One region of the Saccharothrix sp. AJ9571 genome, then DNA from elsewhere that is predicted to be linked to it. Evidence: riboswitches for the same ligand, from Rfam matches in the RefSeq annotation. Region 1 holds a riboswitch; each other region holds the start of a gene.

Region 1 (2,258 bases):
ACCTCCAGGGAGCGCCCAGCCCCCTCCCCAAGCCGAACCCGGGCGCCCAACCTCCAGGGAGCGCCCAGCCCCCTCCCCAAGCCGAACCCGGGCGCCCAACCTCCAGGGAGCGCCCAGTCCACCCCCTCACCCCGATCCAAAGCCCAAACACGGCGGGGATTCTGTTGTCAAGGCACGCTTTCCCGCCTTGACAACAGAACCCCCGCCGTAGTCACAATCAAGCGCCGGGGTGACCCCGCCCCCGACCCCATCCCGCCCAAGCCCCACCCGCCCAACCAACCACGGACGCCTAGACTCACGACCCGTGACCAAACCTGCCGGGCTACTCGGCCCCGCCGAGATCCGCGGCCTGGCGGCCGAGCTGGACGTGCGGCCGACCAAGAAGCTCGGCCAGAACTTCGTGCACGACCCCAACACCGTCCGCCGGATCGTCGAGCTGGGGGCGGTCACCGAGGACGACCTCGTGCTCGAAGTCGGCCCCGGTCTCGGGTCGCTGACGCTGGGCCTGCTCGCCACCGGCGCGCGCGTGGTCGCCGTCGAGATCGATCCGGTGCTCGCCAAGCGGCTGCCGGACACCGTCGCCGCGCACGCGAAGCCCGAGCACGCCGCGAACCTGAACGTCGTCGAAGCCGACGCGCTCAAGATCGACGAGAACCACGTGGGCGAGCCCACCACGCTCGTCGCGAACCTGCCCTACAACGTCGCCGTGCCCGTCGTGCTGCAGCTGCTCGCCGGACTCCCGAGCCTGCGCCGCGGCCTGGTGATGGTCCAGACCGAGGTGGCCGACCGCATGGCCGCCGGCCCTGGCAGCCGGATCTACGGCGTGCCCAGCGTCAAGCTCGCCTGGTACGGCCGCGCCAGGAAGGTCGCCGCGGTGCCGCGCGCGGTGTTCTGGCCGGTGCCCAACGTCGACTCCGCGCTGGTCGGCTTCGAACGGGTCCAGACCACTCGTCCCGCCGAGCGGAAGACCGTCTTCGCCGTGGTGGACGCCGCCTTCTCGCAGCGGCGCAAGACCCTGCGCGCGGCGCTGGCCGGGTGGGCCGGCTCCGCCGAGCGCGCGGGGGAGTTGCTGACCGCGGCCGGTGTCGACCCGCGCACCCGAGGTGAGCAGCTCACCGTCGACGACTTCGCCAGGATCGCCGCCGCCGCGGAAAACGAGGGTTGACGCCGCTGTTCGTGTGATCTCCGACCACGGACTTGCTTTCCGTGAGCCGGATCGGGTGTACTCCTTGTGCGTCCATCCGGAGCGACTGAGAGGCCTGGCTCGCTGAAGTCGCAGCAACCACCCGCAAGGGCAGGTGCTAACGCCAGGACCGATGGAGGATCCTGTGTATCGGTCGCGAATGCTGACCCGGCGCCGAGTAGTGGATGAAGGTCGCCGCACGGTAAGTGCGTGTCGACGCTCCAACGTCTGACCTAGTAACCACTTCGCCGCTTTCCGGTCTCCGCTCACACCGTCGTCGACAATTCCGGCGGTGCTTCCTTAGTGCCTCGGCGCTCGTTCGCGCCCAGCTGTTGGAGCATTCACGTGATCACGCTCGAAAATCTGACCAAGTCCTTCCCCGGCGACTCCGCGCCCGTCCTGGCCCTGCGGGACGTCAACTTCGACATCAACGCCGGCTCGCTCTACGGCGTGGTCGGCCCGGCCGGCTCCGGCAAGTCCACCCTGACCCGCTGCGTCGCGCTGCAGGAGCGCCCCGACCGCGGGGTCGTCCGCCTCGACGGTCTCAACACCGGCACGCTCGACGGCCGCCGCCTGCGGGAGATCCGCCGCCAGGTCGGCATCGTCGACGGCCGGGCCGCGCTGCAGCCCGAACGCACCGTCGCCGGGAACGTGGCCTCGCCGCTGGAGCAGCTCGGGGTCGACGGCCCGCGCCGCCGCACCCGCGTCGGCACCCTGCTCGACCTCGTCGGCCTGACCCAGCGCGGCGGCCAGCACCCCGCCGAGCTGAACCCGGGGCAGCGCCGCCGGGTGGCCGTGGCGAAGGCACTGGCCACCTCGCCCTCCGTGCTGCTCGCCGACGACCCGACCGCCGGGCTCGGGGTCGAGGACGCCGCCGGCGTGCTCACCGCGCTCGACCGGGCCCGTGCCGAGCTGGGCTTGACCGTGCTCGTCACCACGCCGGACGCCGGTGTCGTCCGCCGCATCTGCGACGACGTCGCGGTGCTCGAGGACGGCAAGGTGGTGGAGAACGGCAACGTCCTCTCCCTGCTGGTCGACCCGTCGAGCCGCACCGCGCAGGCGCTGCTGCCCGCCA
Region 2 (2,258 bases), 1.5 Mb from region 1:
GCCCGGAGTTCCACACCACGCCGAACTCGTTCCCCTGCCGCTGCACCACTTTGGTGGCGCCACCGCCGGCGAGGTACGGCTGCCCGGCGCGCAGCCAGTCGGCGCGGCCGATCAACGCGCCAGCCCCGAACGGCGCGTACAGCTTGTGCCCGGACAGCGCCACGTAGTCCACATCCAGCTCGCGCAAGGAAATCGGCCGGTGCGGCGCCAGCTGTGCCGCGTCCAGCGCGATCCGCGCGCCGTGCTTCCGCGCCACCGCAGCGATTTCCGCGACCGGCAGCAGTTCCCCGGTCACGTTGGACGCGCCGGTGAGCACCACCAGCCGCGGCCCCTGGGCGCACGCGGCCAGTGCACTGTCCACAGCGGACACCGCGGCGAGCCGGGTGCGCGGCGGTTCGATCCGGTGCACGCGAGGGCCGCGCCACGGCAGCAGGGCCGCGTGGTGCTCGGTGTCGAACAGCACCACGGAAGTCTCACGCGGCAGGCACTTCGCCAGCAGGTTGAACGAATCGGTGGTGTTGCGGGTGAAGACCACCGCGTCCGACGAACGGGCACCGACGAAGCGCCGCAGCACCCCACGGGTGCGCTCGTAGATCTTGGTGGACACCTGAGACGCGAACCCGGCTCCGCGGTGCACGCTGGCGTACCAGGGCAGGAACTCGTCCACGGCGGTGCGGACCCGCTGCAGGCAGGGCGCGCTCGCGGCGTGGTCGAGGTTCGCGTACCCGATGCTCGTCCCGGTCACCAGCGGCACGGACAGTTCCGCACCGGCGACGGACGGGACCAAGGCGGTGCGTTCGAAAGCAGAACAGCGCGCAGCTCCGTTGAGGGTGGCGGCGGGCGACGGGTGGGCGATCGTCATGGGAGGCCTCCTCGAGGTCGGGACCTCCGACCGAGGAGATCCGCGCTTGCCCGCCACACCTCGTGACGAGCCAGGTCCTCACCCGGGGCACCCCACCGCGGTTGGAGGGTTGCCGGCCAGCGAGCCGGGGCTTGACGCTGGCACTCATGACCTACGGAAAAAGGTAACCCACTGGGCGGCGCCCGCGCCAGGGCCGCCCAGTGGGTGAGAGGGCGATCACTCCGCTTCGTACCGGAACCGGCCGGGGAGTTCGACCACCTGGCCGTCGGCGACGTGCGTGGCGACCCCGCTGTACTCCCCTTCGCCCTCGTCGAAGCGCCAGCCGCCGAAAACCTTGCCGTCCACGGGTTCCCCGTGCGCGTCGGCGAACTCGCCGTGGACCTGCTCGTAGCTCAAGCCGTCCCACTCGCCGGACTCGAGCGCGTCACGAGCGTTCGTCGGCAGCGTCCACAGGGTGAAGTGCACGTGGGCCCCGGTGCTGGTGCCGCCGCAGGGCAGCGCGTTGCCGCTCTTGCCGAGCGGGGTGCCCACCTCGACGGCCTGCCCGTCCCGGACCGCGATCTCTTCGAGGTGGTAGTAGCCGGTGCGCCAGCCACCCTCGTGGTCGACGGTCACCCAGTCGCCTTCGTCGCAGTGCTGCAACCGCACGGTCCCCGCGAGGGGCGCCCGCACCACCTCGTCGTGCGGGCTGAGGTCGATCGCGTTCTTGACCTCGGCGGCCTTGTTGTCGGCGTGGACACCCGCCGAGGTGACCTCCTGCCCGGAGGCGAACGGCAGGGTGAAGGCCGGGAAGGGACCGGCGGCCGAGGCGGGTGGGGCCAGCAGGGAACCAGCGGTCAGCACCGCGGCGGCGGCCAGGCCGCGCAGGTTGCGGAAGTCAGCCACGCTTCGTACTCCTTGCACTGGCTATCAGCCTTTCGGGCTAATAGAGGCGGGTGAAATGTAGGCCATTTGGCCGCATTCGGAGTACACGAAGCGCAAAAGAGTATGCCGACTGTGACGCAAGTCACATTCTACGTGCCGGATTCGCCCCGCCAGCGGGCCAGCCTGCCCGCCCGGTCGATGGCACGCAGCCGGCGCTCGGCCGTGGTGCGCGCCTCTTCGGTGGTGACCACGAGCAGCTGGTCCAGCTCCTGCAACCGGCTGGTGGCCTGCGGGGTGAACGACTTGCCGTCGCGGACCACCAGGCTCACCGACGCCCCCGAGGGCAGCCGCAGCTCGGAGACGTAGACGCCGTGCATCCGCGACCCGCGCTGGATGCGCACCTGGAGCAGTTCGGCGCCGAGCTCGTCCAGCGGCGCGGCGTCGACCTGGATCTCCTTGGCCTCGGTCGAGTCGGACAACCCGAGCCACCGGCCGAGCGGGGTCAGCGTCGCGCCCTGCAGCAGGGTCAGCA
Region 3 (2,258 bases), 3.4 Mb from region 1:
CGGTGCGGTTGACCACGTCCAGCACGTACGGGCCGTCCGCCGGGTTGCCGATGGCCAGCGAGCGGGCGATGGTGTCCGGCTTGACCGGCTGCACCACGTCGTGCCCGGCGCGGAACGCGGCCGACACCGGCGAGCAGCCGGTGGCCTGCGCGCCGAAGATCTTGTACGGCGACTGCTCGACGAGCCCGAGCTCACCCAGCTCGCGGAAACCCTTGTCCACCTTGGTCAACTGCGAACCGGAGGCGATCGGCACGACGATCTGCTGCGGCCGTCGCCAGCCCAGCTGCTCGGCCACCTCGAACGCCAGCGTCTTCGAGCCCTCGGAGTAGTACGGCCGCACGTTGACGTTGACGAACGCCCAGTTCTCGTTCTCCGCGGCCAGTTGCGTGGCCAGGCGGTTGACGTCGTCGTAGTTGCCGTCGACGGCGATCAACGCACCGTCGTAGACCGCGGTGGTCAGGATCTTGGCGCGCTCCAGCGTCTTCGGGACCAGCACCACCGACTCCCAGCCGGCGCGAGCCGCCGCGGCGGCCACCGCGTTCGCCAGGTTGCCGGTGGACGGGCAGGCGAGCACCTCGAAGCCGAACTCGCGGGCGGCGGCCAGGGCCACCGCGACCACGCGGTCCTTGAACGAGTGGGTGGGGTTGCCGGTGTCGTCCTTGACCCAGACTCGCTTGAGCCCCAAGGCTTTCGCGAGCCGGTCGGCACGCACCAGCCGGGTACAGCCGGGCTCGGTGTTCGGGATCTCCTCGACGTTCGACGGCACCGGAAGCAGGCTCTTGTAGCGCCAGATGTTGCGCGGGCCCTTTTCGATGTCCTCGCGGCGCACGCGGCCGAAGTCGTAGGCGACCTCGAGCGGGGAAAAGTCCTCGGCGGAGACGAACTCGGGCGCCAGCGGCTGGCGGTGGCCCTCTTCCTTCGACACCAGTTCGACGGCCGGGCCGAGGTCCAGGGTGCGCTTGGTCGTGCGGAGGGTGGCAGTCATCGCGAGGTCCTTCCTCATCTGCCCCACGGGTGTGTGGGCCGGAATTGGCACCGTGATCGTCAGCTACCTCGCGGAATCGAGATGACAGGCTGACGCCGGTTGCCGGGGCTTCATCGGGCCGTATCCCTCTGCCCCTCTGGATGAGCGGTATTCAGTTGTCGGCCCGCGCTCGGCGCGGTGCCTCGTCAACACCGTACGGCATCCCGCCACGACCTCGCGACCACCTCACCGTGCCGGGCTAGTGGCCGCCGGGCGTGGCAGGATCGTGCCCGTGACCGACGCAGCCGCTCTGCACCTCGTGCTCGGTGAGGAAGAACTGCTCATCGAACGGGCGATTCGAGCCGCCCTCGAGTCCGCCCGCAGTGCCGACCCGACAGCGGATCTGACCCGGCTGAAGGTGTCCGAACTCACAGCTCCGATGCTCGCCGAATTGGTCAGTCCGTCGCTGTTCAGCGAGGGCCGCGTGATCGCGATCGACGGCGCGCAGGACGCGTCACAGGAGATCGGTGACGCGATCCTGTCCTACGTCAAGGATCCCGCCGACGGCGTCGTGCTGGTGATCGTGCACACCGGCGGTGGCCGGACGAAGGCGGGCAAGGCGCTGCCCGCGGCGCTGCGCAAGGCCGGGGCGCAGGTGGTCGAATGCCCGAAGGTCACCAAGCCCGCCGAGCGGGAAGCGTTCGTGCGCAACGAGGTCCGGCAGGCGGGCGGCAAGATCGACGCGGCCGGCGTGATGGCGCTGCTCGACTCGGTGGGGTCAGACCTGCGGGAGTTGTCGTCGGCCGCGACGCAGCTGGTGGCCGACTCGGGCGGCAAGGTCGACGAGCAGGCCGTGCGGCGTTATCACCGCGGCCGGGCCGATGTGACCGGGTTCGCGGTGGCGGAGAAGGCGGTCTCGGGGGACCGGGCCGCGGCGCTGGAGTCGGTGCGCTGGGCGATGCAGATCGGGGTGCCGCACGTGCTGGTCGCGGACGCGCTGGCGGACGCGGTGCGCACGATCGCGCGAGTGGCGGGTGCGGGGCGGGGGAACCCGAACTCGATGGCGGGGGAGCTGGGGATGCCGCCGTGGAAGATCCGGAAGGCGCAGGGGCAGGTGCGGGGCTGGGGCGCGGACGGACTGGCCGACGCGATGCGGATCGTGGCGAAGCTGAACGCCGAGGTGAAGGGCGCGGCGGCGGATCCGGACTACGCGCTGGAGCGGGCGGTGCTGCAGATCGCGGCGGCTAAGGATGGTCGCTGAGGGCGGGTGCCGTTGGGGCGGTCACGCTGGTTC

What was found. A riboswitch is a leader RNA that binds a small molecule or an ion and turns the genes downstream of it on or off. The one in region 1 is predicted to bind S-adenosylmethionine.
Region 2: linked by a shared signal. The riboswitch ahead of L3Q67_RS22740 (aminotransferase class V-fold PLP-dependent enzyme) and the one ahead of L3Q67_RS15500 (methionine ABC transporter ATP-binding protein) in region 1 are both predicted to bind S-adenosylmethionine.
Region 3: linked by a shared signal. The riboswitch ahead of thrC (threonine synthase) and the one ahead of L3Q67_RS15500 (methionine ABC transporter ATP-binding protein) in region 1 are both predicted to bind S-adenosylmethionine.

Annotation. Positions count from the first base shown of each region.
Region 1 is NZ_CP091382.1:3,424,630-3,426,887, forward strand. It holds gene rsmA (ribosomal RNA small subunit methyltransferase A) at 305-1,165, shown strand; SAM riboswitch class I at 1,235-1,323, shown strand; gene L3Q67_RS15500 (methionine ABC transporter ATP-binding protein) at 1,529-2,258, shown strand, end outside.
Region 2 is NZ_CP091382.1:4,931,906-4,934,163, reverse strand. It holds gene L3Q67_RS22740 (aminotransferase class V-fold PLP-dependent enzyme) at 1-862, opposite strand, end outside; SAM riboswitch class IV at 900-1,014, opposite strand; gene L3Q67_RS22735 (M23 family metallopeptidase) at 1,079-1,747, opposite strand; gene L3Q67_RS22730 (potassium/proton antiporter) at 1,876-2,258, opposite strand, start outside.
Region 3 is NZ_CP091382.1:49,521-51,778, reverse strand. It holds gene thrC (threonine synthase) at 1-985, opposite strand, end outside; SAM riboswitch class I at 997-1,132, opposite strand; gene holA (DNA polymerase III subunit delta) at 1,251-2,225, shown strand.